DNA from 3 places in the Shewanella sp. 10N.286.54.B9 genome. Region 2 is predicted to be linked to each of the others. Evidence: predicted binding sites of a transcription regulator. Region 2 holds the regulator's gene; each other region holds the start of a gene.

Region 1 (5,516 bases), on a different contig from region 2:
GCTCGGTCACTGGCAATTTCAGCTTTAATCGGCAAGTAGCAGCTCGGTAAGCTGACACGACTATCGAGGCTCTGAGGAGTGATATTTATCTTAGCTTTATCAGGGGCTTCGATTTTTTCTTCAACTGCGGCTATAGCTAATCGTGAAATGGTCGATATAGAAGGTACGCTAGCAAGTTGATCTGTATTTGCAATAGCGGCGATGGGTACAAATAATACGGTTAAAAAGAGCCAAAAAATTATTTTCATAATGAATACACCAGCTTGATTCGCTAGAATGCACCTAAGTCGTGTTATTTTAGAATTTCTGTAGCGAACTCATTAAATCGTCGGGTGTCATAAAGTTGACTAAAATCGCAACGCTAAAATCAGATAATACAAGCTAAGCAAGTAGCATGCCTAAATGTAGGTGTTAATTATATTGATCAGTATCGGCAGCATCGATGCGCTAAATCAACGTAATAAGTGGTCACTCAACTAAATTGAATCTTTTAGATTTAATCGATAAAAATAAGTACAAGGCAAATTTTCATGTCGAACATTCTTGAATCAGTAAATAAGCGAACGCAATTGGTTGGGCAGAACCGACTAGAGTTGTTGTTATTTAAACTTAATGGGCGTCAACGATTCGGCATTAACGTATTTAAGGTAAAAGAGGTGCTGCAATGCCCTCCGTTAACCAGTTTACCTAGGCTCAATTCAAACGTACGTGGCATTGCTCATGTACGTGGTATGACAATTTCAGTGATCGATTTAAGCGCAGCCACAGGTGGTCGCCCAATTGAGAACATCGAAAACTGTTTCATTATCATCTCTGAGTACAACCGCAGTGTACAAGGCTTCTTAGTGAGTTCTGTTGAGCGTATTATCAATATGAACTGGGAAGCCATTATGCCGCCACCTCAAGGCGCTGGCCGCGGTTCTTACCTCACAGCAGTCACCGAGATAGAAAATGAATTAGTAGAGATCTTAGATGTTGAGAAGATCTTGGACGAAATCTCACCCGTTAATACCAATATCAGTAAAGAGCTTGATGATAAGCTGACCATTGATAGAGATCTGCACCATCACATCATGGTGATAGATGATTCATCGGTTGCCCGTAAGCAGATCATTCGTGCGTTAAGCTCGTTAGACTTGCAAATCGATACCGCTAAAGATGGTAAAGAGGCATTAGATAAGTTACGTGAAATAGCGGCAGAGTTAGATGATGTTTCAACAGAGATCCCGTTGATCATTTCAGATATTGAGATGCCAGAGATGGATGGTTACACATTGACGGCTGAAATACGTGATGACCCTAAATTGAGAAACATCAAAGTCGTGCTGCATACCTCGCTTAGTGGCGTGTTCAACCAAGCGATGGTTCAGAAAGTAGGCGCCAATGATTTTATCGCGAAATTTAATCCAGATGAGCTAGCAGCGGCTGTAAACAAGCACTTAAGCTTATAATCCGCACTATTACAACGTTTCGTAGCCCCAAGGGAGCCAACTCCTGCTTGTGTTTCCTTGGGGGCTAATGTATAAACCTGCGATTGTTGTTAAGCTGCAGCTACTGTGCGGCTTTGTTTTATAGATATTTAGGATACTAGAGTGCCGAATAAATCACTTGCTGAAAACGAGTACCATCAATTCAGGCTATTTCTAGAGCAGCATAGCGGTATTGTGCTTGGAGAGAACAAGCAATATTTAGTGCGTAGCCGATTGGCACCACTAATGGGCAAATATAATTTGCCCTCTTTGTCGGATGTGGTAAAGCATTCGATGAAACCGACTGAGCGTCAACTTCGTACTGAAGTGATTGATGCGATGACCACCAATGAAACCTTATGGTTTCGCGACCGTTACCCCTTTGAGTTATTAGCAAATACTTTACTGCCAAACTACAGTCGACTGGGTCGGCCTATAAAAATTTGGTCGGCGGCATGTTCCTCAGGGCAGGAGCCGTACTCGTTAAGTATGACCATTCTAGAGCATCAGCAACGTCGCCCTGGCAAATTGCCTAGCGGTGCAAGCATTCTTGCGACAGATCTGTCTCCATCCATGTTAGAACGCTGTAAAAAAGCGGAATATGATAACTTAGCGTTGGGGCGAGGCTTGTCAGAGGAAAGGAAGCGTCAGTTCTTTGATACTTTGCCTTCAGGCAACATGGCGATTAAGAATAATGTAAAGCAGTTGGTTAACTTTAGAGCGCACAACTTGCTTGAAAGTTATACTTTACTCGGCAAGTTTGACATCATTTTTTGCCGCAATGTGCTGATCTACTTTTCGCCAGAGGCAAAGCGGAAAATACTGCGGCAATTTGCTGCCGCATTGAACCCAAATGGTATTCTCTTCTTAGGCGCCTCGGAGTCTATTGCTGGGTTATCTGAAGAGTTTGACATGATCCGCTGTAATCCAGGGATCTATTACCAAAAGCGCAGTTAAGTTATCGTATTTAGGGTGTTTCAACGGCGTTTAACGCAATTTTGACACCCTCTTATCTTGTAAAATCTTCCTTTTGACATCGCTGCATCCTAGATATACCTCTATTTTTACTTGTTTTAACTATTTTGGCACACCAATTGCTTTATTTCAGACACTGAGCTGAGGAGGCAATTTTATGGCGATTAGTTTTGATAAAGCATTAGGAGTTCATCAATACACTTTGGGCGTACGCTCCCAACGTGCAGAGGTCCTATCTTCAAATATTGCCAATGCCGACACACCAAACTATAAAGCACGTGATGTGGATTTTGCCAAAGCGATGAATTCTGCGCAGTCACGTCAATCGGGCTTAGCAATGGCTAAGAGCGATGGTAAACATTTTGATATGGCAGCGTTAACTCAGCAAAACGTCGCTTACCGTGTACCTAATCAACCCGATACGGGTGATGGCAATACCGTTGATATCCAACAAGAGCAATCTGCATTCATGCAAAATGCACTTGAGTATCAGATGTCCCTCGGTTTTCTTGACGGTAAGTTCTCAGGTATGAAAAAAGCGATTAGAGGCGATTAATTATGAGTTTATTTAATATATTTAACGTCGCAGGTTCAGGTATGTCTGCGCAATCAGTCAGACTCAATACCACAGCCAGTAATATTGCTAATGCCGATGCCGTATCGAGCAGTGCTGGCGAGACTTACCGCGCACGTCATCCTATTTTTGAAGCCGAAATGAGCAAAGCACAACAGCATCAAAGTGCATCACAGTCCGTGGCGGTTAAAGGTATTGTTGAAAGTGACTTACCCTTAAATAAAGAATTTTCTCCCGGCCATCCAATGGCAGACACTGACGGCTTTATCTATAAGCCCAACGTTAACGTGATGGAGGAGATGGCAAACATGATCTCAGCCTCTCGCTCCTATCAAATGAATGTACAAGTCACTGATGCAGCGAAATCGATGCTTCAGCAAACTCTTAGAATTGGCAAGTAACTCAGTGAAAGCTGGAGGTAAATTTTGAGCCTGATTAATCCGCTCAATAACACGCAATCGGCAACCGCTCAGCCGCAACAGGCAGGAGCCGTTACGCCACAAGCATCGCAAGCGACGACACAAGCTAGTGCGTCGACAGAGCAGACATCTACAACCGGTAACCCGTTTTTAGATAGCCTTCGTTTGCCGGCAGAAAACTCAATACCTGAGCCTAATAGTCAGGAGCTATCTCAAGAAGATTTCTTCTCGTTATTGAGTCAACAGTTGTCGATGCAAGATCCCTTTAAACCGGTCGATAATGACCAAATGATCCAGCAGATGGCATCGTTTTCAACCGTTGATGGGATCAGCAAACTTAATGAAGAGATTGTTAACCTCAATGCATTAACAACCTCGAGCCAAGCGCTGCAGGCGTCAGGCCTTGTGGGTCAGAAAGTGTTAATTCCATCGGATACAGGTTATGTGTCTGCCGATGAGCCCAACATAAAAGCGATTGTCAGTACCCCGGAAACGATTAAGGACTTAACGGTTCGCGTTGAAGATGAAACTGGCCAGCTTATTTCTACTTTTTCCGTTGATGGTAGTGCAGGCGGTAACGTCGATATTACTTGGGACGGCATGGGCAAAAATGGTGAACCGGTGGCTGAAGGCAGCTATACCCTTAAAGTGACGGGTAACGTTGACGGTAAGAGTGAAGAGCTCCCCGTTTCAACCTACGCACATGTGACCAGCGTTTCATTAGGTACTGCAGCAACCGGTGCTATTTTGAATTTACGTGGCGTGGGTGGCATTAAAATCAGTGATGTATTAGCGGTATCAGAATCGTAAACGTCCGACAGATATTAATAGTAGCGGCAAGTACTGCCTCTGCTAAAACGAATTGAACAAGGATTGAGGTGAACTATGTCATTTAACATTGCTTTGAGCGGTATATCGTCTGCGCAAAAAGATCTAAATACAACGGCAAACAATATCGCTAACGTAAACACTACTGGCTTTAAAGAGTCTCGCGCTGAATTTGCCGATGTTTACGCCAGCTCTATTTTCGCTAACAGCAAAACAACCGTTGGTGGTGGCGTGGCAACCAGCCAAGTGGCGCAGCAGTTCCATCAAGGTAGTTTACAGTTTACCAATAACTCGCTTGATATGGCGATTAACGGTGGTGGCTTCTTTGTGACCTCTTCTGAAGTCGGTTCTCAAGACCACTCATTTACCCGTGCTGGCGCATTCAAGTTTGACTCGAACAATTATATGGTCGATTCGGCAGGTAATTTCCTACAAACCTTCCCGGTTGATAAAGATGGCAACTCAACCTCTGTCAGTTTGACAACCACTCAACCAGTACAAATTCCTGATACTGCAGGCAGTCCGGTTAAAACGGATAATATTGGTTTGCAGATGAACCTTAATGCGGGCGATAAAACCTTTGACCCAGCTAATTTCGATCCCGATGACCCAGATACATTCAATAACTCAACATCAGTAACCATGTACGACTCGCTTGGTGAGCCGCATGTGATGACGACTTACTTTGTTCGTCCTCCTAATGCTGCGCATACTGGTGAGAGTAACTGGGTAGCGTTCTACGCTGTTGATGGTAAGAAAGTTAATGTTGACCCTGCAGCCGGAACCTATGATGTTGATACGAGTGGTGATGGTTTGGTCGATGGCACCAAAAATGCTGAAACTGCTGGCGGTTGGAAAGGTGCTGCAGTTTCATTTAATGATACGGGTGCATACACTGGCAGTAACCCAGCCGTTATTCAGACTGAGCAACTAGGGGTAGGCGGCGCCAATGTACTCGGCCCTGGCGCTGACGGTTCGCAAACCTTGACCTTGAACTTTAATAATCCGACGCAATATGCCTCACCTTTTGAAGTGACTGAATTGACCCAAGATGGTACTACCGTCGGGCGATTAACTAACGTTGAAGTGGGCGCAGATGGCCTGATTAACGCCAGTTATAGTAACGGTTCAACCGTGCCATTAGCGCGCGTAGCATTGGTACGTTTTGCTAATGAACAAGGTTTATCACAGGCAGGTAACACCTCATGGAAAGCCAGCCTTGATTCGGGCCCGGCATTAGCGGGTGAAGCT
Region 2 (5,516 bases):
GTTGATGGCGTATTTTCAGACGGTTTGGTTTACATGAGCAATGCCGGAGAGGAACTTAAAACCTTTCATACCCGCGACGGTTACGGTGTGCGTTCAGTCCTATCTAGCGGTATCAACGTGGCTATTATTACCGGCCGAAAATCACAAATTGTCACAGACAGAATGACAGCCCTCGGCGTCACTCACATCTACCAAGGCGTCGATAATAAGCTCGATCCTTACCAAGAATTGCTAGCGCTTTACGATGTACGTCCTGATGAAGTCGCCTATATCGGAGATGATATGGTTGATCTTCCCGTTATGAAAGAGGTCGGCCTCTCTGTGTGTACCGCAGACGGTCACCCATATGTGAAACAACATGCTTTGATGACGACTCACATTAAAGGCGGCCATGGTGCACTGCGCGAGCTAACAGATCTACTGCTGCTTAGCCAAGACAAATTTGAGTCTGCTCATGGGATGAGCATATGAATCGCGTCACACTAGCGATAATCGCCTTATTTGGTACGGCACTGATCCTCTATTGGCAGGTGCAGTCTAAAAAAGGTGATCAAACGTTAGACGTCGATGCAAGCGAGCGGCCCAATTACATCATCGATGACCTACGCAGCACAGAGTACAATGAAGCAGGTTTTGTAAATAGCAAGGTCACAGCCAAGCATATGGAGCACTATGAAGATGCCAGTATGACTTACTTCACAGAGCCAGTATATTTAATCTATCCCGATGATGGCCAAGCACAATGGCGCTTAAAAGCAAGCCAAGGTAGCCATAACAATTTAACCGGCAAGGTCTCATTGCAAAACAATGTTATTATCGACTCAATTAGTCCTGAAGAACCGATTCAAACATTATCGACATCTTATTTAGAGCTAGACTTAGATACCATGATAATGACCTCTGATGAAATTATTCACGTCACCGGCAATGAGTTTGTTATTCAAGGTACAGGTCTTTATGCTGACCTTAATGCTCAAAGTGTAAAACTGATCAGCGAAGTCGAAGGGATCTACGATGCTAAATAAGCTGTTCAAAAAAACCAATATACTCACTCGTACTGTCACACTAATGGCCGAGTAGAAGGAAGTTATGAAATACAATCAATCCATACTTGCAGGTCTATTGTGTCTGCTTAGCATTAGCAGCTATGCAGCTGTCGATGACCTTAAGCAAGAGGTCAAAATTGCCGCTGCAAGCCAAGAAGCCGATATCAAAAACAATCAGGTTATCTTTTTTGGCCCTGTAGAGGTGACTCAAGGCTCAATTAAAATGAAAGCTGATGAGTTGCGGGTTTTCTCTAAAGAAGCGAACTCAGGGAAAACCTTAGTCGCTACGGGTAAGCCAGCAACATACACCCAAGTCATGGAAGATGGTCGCCCCGCAACGGCAAGTGCCAAAGAGATCCGTTACGAACTCGCGACCAGAACCTTAACCTTGCTAGGTGATGCTACACTCGAACAAGAGGGTAGCCAGGTCACAGGCAACCGCATTAAGTACAATATTGGTTTACAGCAACTTATTGCTGAAAGCACCGGCCAAGGTAATGACCGAGTGATTACTATCATTCAGCCTGAAGCCTACCAAGAAGAGACTCCTGAAACCCCAGCGGAACCGATAGAAAAGCAGGAGCAGCAATGATCCAAAAAACGCTAACCGCACGCAACTTAGCTAAGAGTTATAAAAATCGAGCTGTTGTTCAAGACGTGAGTTTAACGGTAAAAACGGGGCAAATTGTCGGTCTATTAGGTCCAAATGGTGCAGGTAAAACTACAACTTTCTATATGGTTGTCGGGTTAGTGCAGAGCGACAAGGGGCAGATCTTTATTGATGAAGATGACTTAACCTTAGATCCTATGCACCTTAGGGCTCGAAAAGGTATCGGTTACCTGCCCCAAGAAGCAAGTATTTTTAGAAAACTTTCGGTCCGTGACAACATCATGGCAGTACTGCAGACTCGCAGCGATATTGATAATGAGCAGCGTGAAGCGCAGCTAGAAAGTTTACTTGAAGAGTTTCATATTACTCACATACGAGATAGCCAAGGTATGGCACTATCTGGTGGTGAACGTCGTCGAGTTGAAATTGCACGAGCGCTAGCAGCTAATCCAAAATTTATTTTGCTTGATGAACCTTTTGCAGGTGTCGATCCTATTTCGGTCATCGACATTAAAAAAATCATTGAACAGCTAAAAAGTCGCGGCCTAGGTGTGCTTATTACTGACCACAACGTTCGTGAAACATTAGACGTATGTGAACATGCATATATCGTAAGTCACGGAAATCTCATTGCAGAAGGCACGCCTGCCGAAATCTTAGACAACCAGCAGGTTAGAGCAGTGTACTTAGGTGAACAATTCAGGCTATAGTTAATCAACAACATGAGCGTTTAAAGCGCGGCACTAGTTAAGTATACTAATATAATCATAGTGTTGGGCCTTTGCGCTCTCTTCGCCAAATTAACGAGCTTCAACGTTTAATTACAGTGTAGGGAATAGCGGTAAGATGAAAGCGTCACTTCAGCTCAAAATGGGTCAGCAGCTAACCATGACTCCACAGTTACAGCAGGCTATCCGCTTACTGCAACTGTCCTCTTTAGAGCTGCAGCAAGAGATCCAGCAAGCATTAGAGTCTAATCCCCTACTCGAATTAGATGAAGAGCAATCTGACGGCGAAGCTGTCAGCAACGAAGATCGCACCACCAGCGAATCCGATAGCTACTCAGAATCTGATAGCGACAACGATTACAGCGCCAGCGCCGAAGTCGATCCCCAGCAAGATAGTGCCGCAGTAGAAACCTCTGATGCATTGACTCAAGACTCAATGCCAGATGAACTGCCGATGGATACCACCTGGGATGAAGTCTATACCGTCTCATCAAATGCAAGCTCAGGCGGAATGCGTGATGACGACATGCCATTCCAAGGTGAAACCAGCGAAGGCTTGTATGAGCACCTTGAGTGGCAAAAGAACTTAACCCCTTTCTCTGATAACGACCTCGCTATCGCCACCGCCATTATTGATGCTATTGACGAACGTGGTTACCTCACTCAAAACTGTGAAGATATTCTTGAGGCGATGGGCGATCCAGAGATAGAAATTGATGAAGTTGAAGCCGTGCTCAAACGCGTACAGCATTTCGACCCCATTGGCGTAGCCGCTCGAGACTTAAGTGAATGTCTCTTGATCCAGTTAGCTCAATATGCCGCGACCACGCCACATATTGATAATGCTCGCCTACTCATCAAAGACTACTTAGATTTAATTGCAGGGCGCGATTTTAGGCAGTTAATGCGTAAAACGAAGCTAAAAGAAGATGAGCTACGTGAAGCCATAAGCCTGATCCAAACTCTCAACCCAAGACCAGGATTAGCAGTCACACGCAGTAAAGATGAATACGTTATTCCTGATGTATCAGTGGCCAAAAAGAAAGGCCGCTGGGTGGTTGAGCTCAATCCAGATTACATGCCTAAAATCAATGTTAATCAGCATTATGCATCAATGGCTCGCAGCACTAAAAGCCAAGCTGATGGCCAGTTTATCCGTGGTCATTTGCAGGAAGCTAAGTGGTTTATCAAAAGTTTAGAAAGTCGTAATGAAACCTTATTAAAGGTCAGTAACTGCATCGTTAAATTCCAGCAAGGCTTCTTTGAATATGGCGATGAAGCCATGAAGCCAATGGTATTGAACGATATTGCAGAAGCTGTTGAGATGCATGAGTCCACCATCTCAAGGGTTACCACTCAAAAGTATATGCATACCCCAAGAGGTATTTTCGAATTAAAGTATTTCTTCTCTAGTCATGTCGGCACAGATGACGGCGGAGAGTGCTCATCTACAGCTATTAGAGCGTTTATTAAGAAGTTAGTCGCTGCTGAAAACCAAAAGAAACCATTAAGCGATAGCAAAATGGCGCAACTTTTGGCAGAACAAGGGATTAAAGTTGCTCGTCGTACTATCGCGAAATACCGTGAAGCAATGCTGATCCCGCCCTCAAACCAACGTAAGAGTTTATAACTCAAAATTAGGCACTTGGAGGAATTTTCTATGCAAATTAACCTTACTGGGCATCACATCGAGATCACTGCATCGCTGCGTGGCTATGTAGAAGAAAAGTTTACAAAGCTTGAACGTCATTTCGATCAGATCAATAATGTCCACGTCATTTTGAACGTAGAAAAAATGCAGCAGATTGCCGAGGCAAGAATCCACCTTAAAAAAGGGGAAGTTTTTGCCACTTCGGAACATGCGGACATGTATGCCGCAATCGACTCCCTGATCGATAAATTAGATCGTCAGGTTATTAAACACAAAGAGAAGCTGACCAAACACTAACGATGGAACTATGTACCATCCTGCAGCCGGAGTGCACCACCTGTGCCACTCCGGGCAGTAAGAAAAAAGTACTGGAACTCATCAGCGACATTGCCGCTGTCCAGTACCCTACTCTATCTTCACAAGAGATATTCGAGAGCCTTTTAGCTCGCGAAAAAATGGGTAGCACAGGTATAGGCAACGGAATCGCAATCCCGCATGGGCGATTGACCAATATTGACCATCCATTGGGCATATTAATCAAATGCGAAACACCGATCTCTTTTGACTCGATAGATAAGCAGCCGGTCGATATATTGTTTGCACTTTTGGTTCCTGCAGAGCAATGTGAGCAGCACCTAGCCACTTTGTCTTCAATGGCTGAAAAGCTTAACGATAAAGCTATCGTTAAGCAGTTGAGGAAAAGCAGCAGTGAATCAGAACTGTACGATTTGATCACTCAATAGCTAATTTAGTCAGGTCTTTAAGTAACCTTATGTTATACAAGTAGGTTATTTAAAGGCCTAAGTATTTATACCCGTTCTACTTGAAGATGCTCGTTTCAGAGGCTATGTGCCAGTTCAATTCTAGGCGTATTAACGTAGAAATGGTTATTCCCTTTTAAGTCAGTGCAACAACGAAGTGGGCTGGCACAAAGCCTTCTGCGATGGGCTTTAATGGGCTTTACTCTGTGTTATTGATTTTACCAAGGGAATAACCATTCGTGGCAATCAATGCCGTGATTAAAGACCATTAAATTCCCACTGAATCCTGCATATTCAGGTAGAACGGGGATATGACAACAATATTATTTATTCTCTCCTTCTTGCCTAAGCTCTTGCTTTCAACAACAAAAAAGTTAATCTATACCCTTGTACATCTTGTAAACATATATAAAACACTCATTCTAACTTCTATCAGGTAGTCAAAAGATGAAACTTGTTTTAGTCTCTGGTCGTTCCGGTTCTGGAAAATCCGTTCTTTTAAGAATGCTAGAAGATCTCGGCTATTATTGTGTCGATAATCTTCCGTTGCCGATGATGGGAACACTGTTAGAGCAGCTAACGGGTAATTCAGAACTCGTTGCGATTAGTGTCGATATTCGCAATATGCCAGAGAAAGAAACTGAGCTGGAAAAGCACCTAACCAATCTACCAGAAGGTGTGGAGTTACTCAGCTTCTTTCTAAACTCAAGCGATGAAGTA
Region 3 (5,516 bases), on a different contig from region 2:
CGCTATATAACATTGGTACTTTAGCGACTGTTGCATTAGAGATTTTCCAGATTTTGCCAAGTTGCTTATCGGGGACTTTTTGCAATAAAAGTGTGATCTGATTGCCTTTAACCTCTACACGGCCAAATGCGTCCCGATAATTTGGCAATTGGTCGTCACTTGCACCACTGGGTAAATCACTGATCTCTTCAAGGTTAACCCAAATATTCCGTTCAATGATCGCCACTAATTGCTTTGCGTATTCAGGCCCAAGTTCCTTTGACATCCCATCGGGCAAATAACGTAGATCTAGATACTTCGCTGCTTTATCAAAATCCTGCTCAAATGTCGCCTCAAAGAACCCCTCAATTGTTCCTCGCGGAGTGTCTCTAAACAAACTATCTTTATAGTCATAACTACTGGTTTTGACACTGACTGTATTTGACTTATCTGCTGACTCAACATTCGGTTTAGCAGCGTTAGCAAGCCCTGTTGTAACCGCAGATGCAACAGAAATATTGCTCGCTAGCAATATCAGTCCCAAATAAAAAATAATCCTTGTCATTAATAGACCCCTTTAAAAGCCAACAACTTACAAGCTACATTAAACTTAGCATGGTTTAACATATTGTTAACCCTTAATAATTAACTATATTTACTCTGCAATTTTCATTTAATGTGTTGACAAGTTGTACTAACTGGATATAATCCGCTCAGTTTTAGAGATATACCCTTTTTTGATATACTTTCACCGCCTTCTGTAAAGTCCACGATTCGTCGTTTGATCCCCACATAAGCGTTATCACAACAGGTTCGATCATCTTAATCGGCAGTCATTTTACTGTCATATCTTTATGTTTTACTTCGTTGCAGCTTGAGAATAGTTCAGTATTTGTGATCTTAGCGACATATTCGTTAACAATACTGGGTACCAAGCCACTTGTATAAGCATAAAAAGATGAGTAATCTCGAATGGAACTTAAATTCATCTTTCGCGAAAATGCTAAGGATATTCTATCGTTATAAAACACTACCAATATTGGTAGCATTAATAAAAAGGAGTGTGACCATATGTCATACCTAGTAAATGGACATGAAATTACCGTTAACTTTCCAGTAGACTCAATTTCTGTCAACAAATCATCAATCGCCTTTACTGACAGTCAAGGTAAAAATAGACAGACTTTTTCAAAGCGTACTGAAGCGCTTAAATTTATGAAGTGGTTATTGTCTTCAAGTAAGTAAGTTTTAATCTGTAGTACCGACTTTTCGATACATTTCCTCTCACTCGTATCGATAGTTTGTCTTCATAGGCAAACGAATAGGACTGAAACATATTCAGCTATTTAGTTAACTTCATTTGGTTCAGGCTTTACCTCAGCTCAGGTAAATCGCCTAACCAAGTGGATACCCACCCTCTCAATGATAAATCTCCCCCGAATCAGTAAATCATAATGATACTAAGTTGCAGGATACTTACGTTGATATCGCGGTAGCATTGTCGCATTCCCCAATAAACCACCTTGATGTATATAAAGAATATTTGCGTTTTCATTATCTGATAACAGCTTTTCTACGCACATCCACCCTTTTGGATCATACAAGAGTTCAAACTCAATTCCTTGCTCGGCAACTTTTTGCCAAATCTGATAAAACTCTTTGTACAGTTTTCCAAAATGATATTTTTTGTCTGTTTTCACCATTTGCGGATGCAACGACGGATCTGCAATTAATTCTGAAAATTGCTGAGAAAGATAGTTTTCATCACCAACACAAGCACAGGTTTTAACCGATATTTCAGTAGTTTTGAGTGAGAAGTATTCACTCAAAAAAACAGCCGTTGTACCTGTTCCTGACGGCAGAAAGACGGTTAACTCTGTCAATTCACTCAGTGAATACCAATCCCATATCTCTTTAGCCAGTTGATGTACTCCTTCCCTAGCATAAAAGCAGCGCCCGCCTTCAGGGACAAACAGTGCTTGCTTGTCAGCAGGAAGTACCACTTGCTCTATATATTCTCGACAAGTCCGGTTTCCTCTGTCCGTAATTAGCGATAAATCAATAACATTCGCACCATTTGCTACGGCTTCCACATAATTGCCCTTTTCAGAACTCAGTACTTGTGCCGCGATATGGTCGGTATAGAAATCAAGTTTCCAACCGTTGAGTTTTGCCAGAGCAGACATTGAGTAGAGAGAGTTCGCCACAGGTGAGCCATAACCAACTAGTCGTGAAACACAGGGGAACTCATGGTTCAAAAAGTAGGCGAATTTCCGCGCTTTGTTTCCAGAAAACTCTTTATGTAACAGGTCATCTCTCTTAACAAAAATACGACTTCCGTTATATTCAATACTATCTATCGGTGTGTTGATTAACACAGGCATTCTCATTAAACCATGGAAGGGTAATTGTAACCCTTAACAGTATCGAGTTCAGGCTATAGCGGTGCAAAATACCACTTTTTAGTGGCTTTGATTAATCCTACTCATTCAAAATAGCCATAAACAACGATAAAACAACAACTTAAAATATGGCATGATAATGGCATTATTATAAGTTGGGTCATCGAGATTGATGACTAAATTTTATTTTGAGGGATCTTAAATGGCAGTATTGCGCTTAGTGTTTAACATAGCTTGGTTTATTTTAGGTGGCTTCGTAATGGGTCTTGCTTGGTGGTTTGCCGGCTTACTTTGTTTCATCAGCATTATCGGCATCCCTTTCGGTAGAGCCTGTTTCGTCATTGGAGAGATGACATTTTGGCCATTTGGCCAAGACTCTGTAAACCGTCGCACTCATACCGGCATGGAAGATCTAGGCACAGGCGCATTTGGCACCGTCGGTAATATAGTTTGGTTCTTACTGTTTGGGATCTGGCTGGCCATTGGCCACATCATGCACGCCTTTGCTTGTGCCATTACCATCATAGGGATCCCGTTTGCATTACAGCACCTAAAACTGGCAATTTTGAGCCTTACGCCCATCGGTCAAACCGTTGTAGCCAAAGCTTAGTTCGTTGACAATAACAGATGCTTCAACTGCCTAGCGAGCGTAGTTGAAGCGTCTAAGCTGATATCATGTCCTGCTTCGTCAAACTCAATGAGCTGACATCGGTAATGCTTCGCTATTGCCATACTGCAACTTGGCGAGACCAACTTATCCTTGTTGCCACTAAACACAAAAATGGGTTGTTGTAGAGAATCACAACATTTAAATCGTGCACAAGCCCACAACTGCCGAAACACATTCAACAATCTAACACGACTTTCTAGCCTCAATGCACTCCATTGTTTAGCGATTGAGAGATTCTCACCATTGCAATCACTGGACAATTTAAGTGCAGTGGCTTCTAACCAATGAACCTGATCGCATTTGACCCTTGTCCGGTATGCCCTTAATACCGCAGCGATACTAAAACGCGCGTGCCAAGGAGACAGATTGGCGGCACTGGCATTAATAACAACAATTTTGCTGACTTTTTCGGGGGCTAAACGTGCCATTTCAAGGGCTATCATTCCCCCCATTGAAAGCCCTATTATATTGTTATCATTGCCCTCCAATTGCTCCAATAACGCACGGGCATATGCCGTAATGGTTAACGGGCTATTCTCATGACTGAACTCACCGTTACCTAAACAGTCGAGTGCGATAACATCAATATTAAGCGCTATTACTGCAGCAAATAGAGACTCAGAAAAATCTTGCCAATGACGTTTGTCACGCATCAAACCGCGTACCAGTATCCACTTAGGGTTGTCATTGTTAAGCACTATATCCATCAGCGTTGAAACCAACGCTTAAAAGCGACATGATTCTGTTTTATTAGCATTTCTTGACTCATACTCTCCAATGCGCGACTAGCCGCTAAATCCATTAAAAAATGCATTAAAACAGTATGCTTGCGTAGTGCCCTTAGCTGCCGGTGCTGCTTTTGTGGATTGAAAAAACCGGCAAAATTGAACACTTGCCGGGGGTTTTTCTTAACCCAAATCCAGGAGCCCATCTCTAGTGTTAATGGTAAAAAAGGCTTATCAGTTTTTGGCATAGTAAGGTAATCCCAAATATCACCGTGAGTACGATAGATTAAGCTTTGAGGTGAAAAACTATAGTGACTATGATGCGGGTAACTTGCTTGATATAACTGCTCTAAATAATGGATCCGTCCTATGTTTTGCATCGGTTTGTTAGAACCTGCAAATGGAAACCAGATGTGATCGGTCATACCAAAACCTGAATGTGCATCTAAGGAAATAAGGCTAGAAGCATTGGCCTTAAGTTGTTCAACATACTGGATCAAAGCTTGCGTTTCTTGCTCTACCCCATGTCGTCCCCTATACCAAGGCAGATGAGATGATAGTTTTTGCCCACCAACGAGAAAGGTAACCTTTGTTTCCGCCTCTATGGGAGCATTTCGCATTAAATCCACCCGCTGTCCATTGCAGCGTGTACCGTTTTGTAACCCGACAGGATTAACAATAGGAACAAAAGCGAGCTTAATTTGGCTTAACAGCAGCTGCAACTGACTGTCCCACTCAAGCCTAGATAGAATACTTTCAAGCAATGCCATTATTACCTGAATGCCAATGACCTCGACGCCATGCACGCCTCCAACAAATAATACACAGGGTACGTCAGCCTCCTTTGCTCCCAACTCAGCACTAATAACGGGATAGCTATGGTTTTTGAACTCCAGCTTAGTCAAGGTTCTAGCATGTAACTGCGGATAGCGATCAATCAAGTCCACTAATGTGTGTAACTCAGTAGGCAATGTTTCCATGATTAAATGCAGCATGAGTGAGGTTAAGGGAATAAAGTAAGCGGCTTATAAGACAGATTGAAGTCACGCAGATGACAAAGCTACTGCGGCATGTTCTGTTTTAGTATTTTATCTACATCTATTTTAGCCAAGCCTTGATTAAAAAGATCGCGCCACTTCTTACCTTCTTCATTGTTTTTGAAGGCAATATAAAGCTCTTTGTGGGTCAAAATATGTTTATTTAACTGTACTCGGCTGGCAACAGGCTTCATATCAGGTTGTGCGAGTAAATACCCCAGAACATAGGTATCGATAACGGCAGCATCTATGCGCCCTGAAACCACTTTTTTAATATTATGGATATCTGAAGCGACTGTTTCAGCTGGCTGTACACCTTGGGCTATCATTTTATCGAGTTGCTCGGTGTTAACGTACCCTTGGACTACGCCAATGGTGTACTGATTAAGGTCACTCTGATTTGACCAACTAATAGGGTGACGTTTTTGCTCAACCAACCCCAAAGGGCTACTGCCCATTGAATTTGAAAAGACGAATTTTTCTGTTGGGTAAGCATATTCAGGTAGATAACCAGAGTATTTGGAATCAGCTCTCGAAGCCATTCTCACAGCACGGCTCCAAGGATAGAAATCAACCTGAACTTTATGGCCTACCGCTTCTAATGCCGCACGAGTAATCGCAATACTTGCCCCCTCATTTTTCAACTGACTGCCAGCATAAGGAGGCCAATGCAAAGAGGTTAAATACAGAGTGTCCCCATAAC

What was found. The regulator sigma-54, encoded in region 2, starts transcription at its own class of promoters, with help from an activator protein. The targets are predictions, from matches to a motif close to GTTGGCACGNNNNTNGNNT.
Region 1: flgB (flagellar basal body rod protein FlgB) is a predicted target of sigma-54. The motif match lies at 2,551-2,569, and genes of this name have one in related genera.
Region 3: AB4135_RS21255 (YccF domain-containing protein) is a predicted target of sigma-54. The motif match lies at 2,509-2,527, and genes of this name have one in related genera.

What each region holds. Positions count from the first base shown of each region.
Region 1 covers NZ_JBFRIY010000040.1:4,723-10,238, forward strand. Annotated here, with positions in the region: gene flgA (flagellar basal body P-ring formation chaperone FlgA) at 1-248, opposite strand, end outside; gene AB4135_RS14730 (chemotaxis protein CheV) at 531-1,451, shown strand; gene AB4135_RS14735 (protein-glutamate O-methyltransferase CheR) at 1,593-2,426, shown strand; gene flgB (flagellar basal body rod protein FlgB) at 2,602-3,000, shown strand; gene flgC (flagellar basal body rod protein FlgC) at 3,003-3,419, shown strand; gene flgD (flagellar hook assembly protein FlgD) at 3,444-4,247, shown strand; gene flgE (flagellar hook protein FlgE) at 4,323-5,516, shown strand, end outside.
Region 2 covers NZ_JBFRIY010000017.1:14,849-20,364, reverse strand. Annotated here, with positions in the region: gene kdsC (3-deoxy-manno-octulosonate-8-phosphatase KdsC) at 1-471, shown strand, start outside; gene lptC (LPS export ABC transporter periplasmic protein LptC) at 468-1,025, shown strand; gene lptA (lipopolysaccharide transport periplasmic protein LptA) at 1,090-1,638, shown strand; gene lptB (LPS export ABC transporter ATP-binding protein) at 1,635-2,366, shown strand; gene AB4135_RS05925 (RNA polymerase factor sigma-54) at 2,503-4,014, shown strand; gene hpf (ribosome hibernation promoting factor) at 4,045-4,332, shown strand; gene ptsN (PTS IIA-like nitrogen regulatory protein PtsN) at 4,335-4,778, shown strand; gene rapZ (RNase adapter RapZ) at 5,244-5,516, shown strand, end outside.
Region 3 covers NZ_JBFRIY010000079.1:58,720-64,235, forward strand. Annotated here, with positions in the region: gene AB4135_RS21240 (mechanosensitive ion channel family protein) at 1-544, opposite strand, end outside; gene AB4135_RS21245 (hypothetical protein) at 1,051-1,224, shown strand; gene AB4135_RS21250 (1-aminocyclopropane-1-carboxylate deaminase/D-cysteine desulfhydrase) at 1,440-2,363, opposite strand; gene AB4135_RS21255 (YccF domain-containing protein) at 2,584-2,991, shown strand; gene AB4135_RS21260 (alpha/beta fold hydrolase) at 2,988-3,758, opposite strand; gene AB4135_RS21265 (M14 family zinc carboxypeptidase) at 3,758-4,756, opposite strand; gene AB4135_RS21270 (substrate-binding periplasmic protein) at 4,837-5,516, opposite strand, start outside.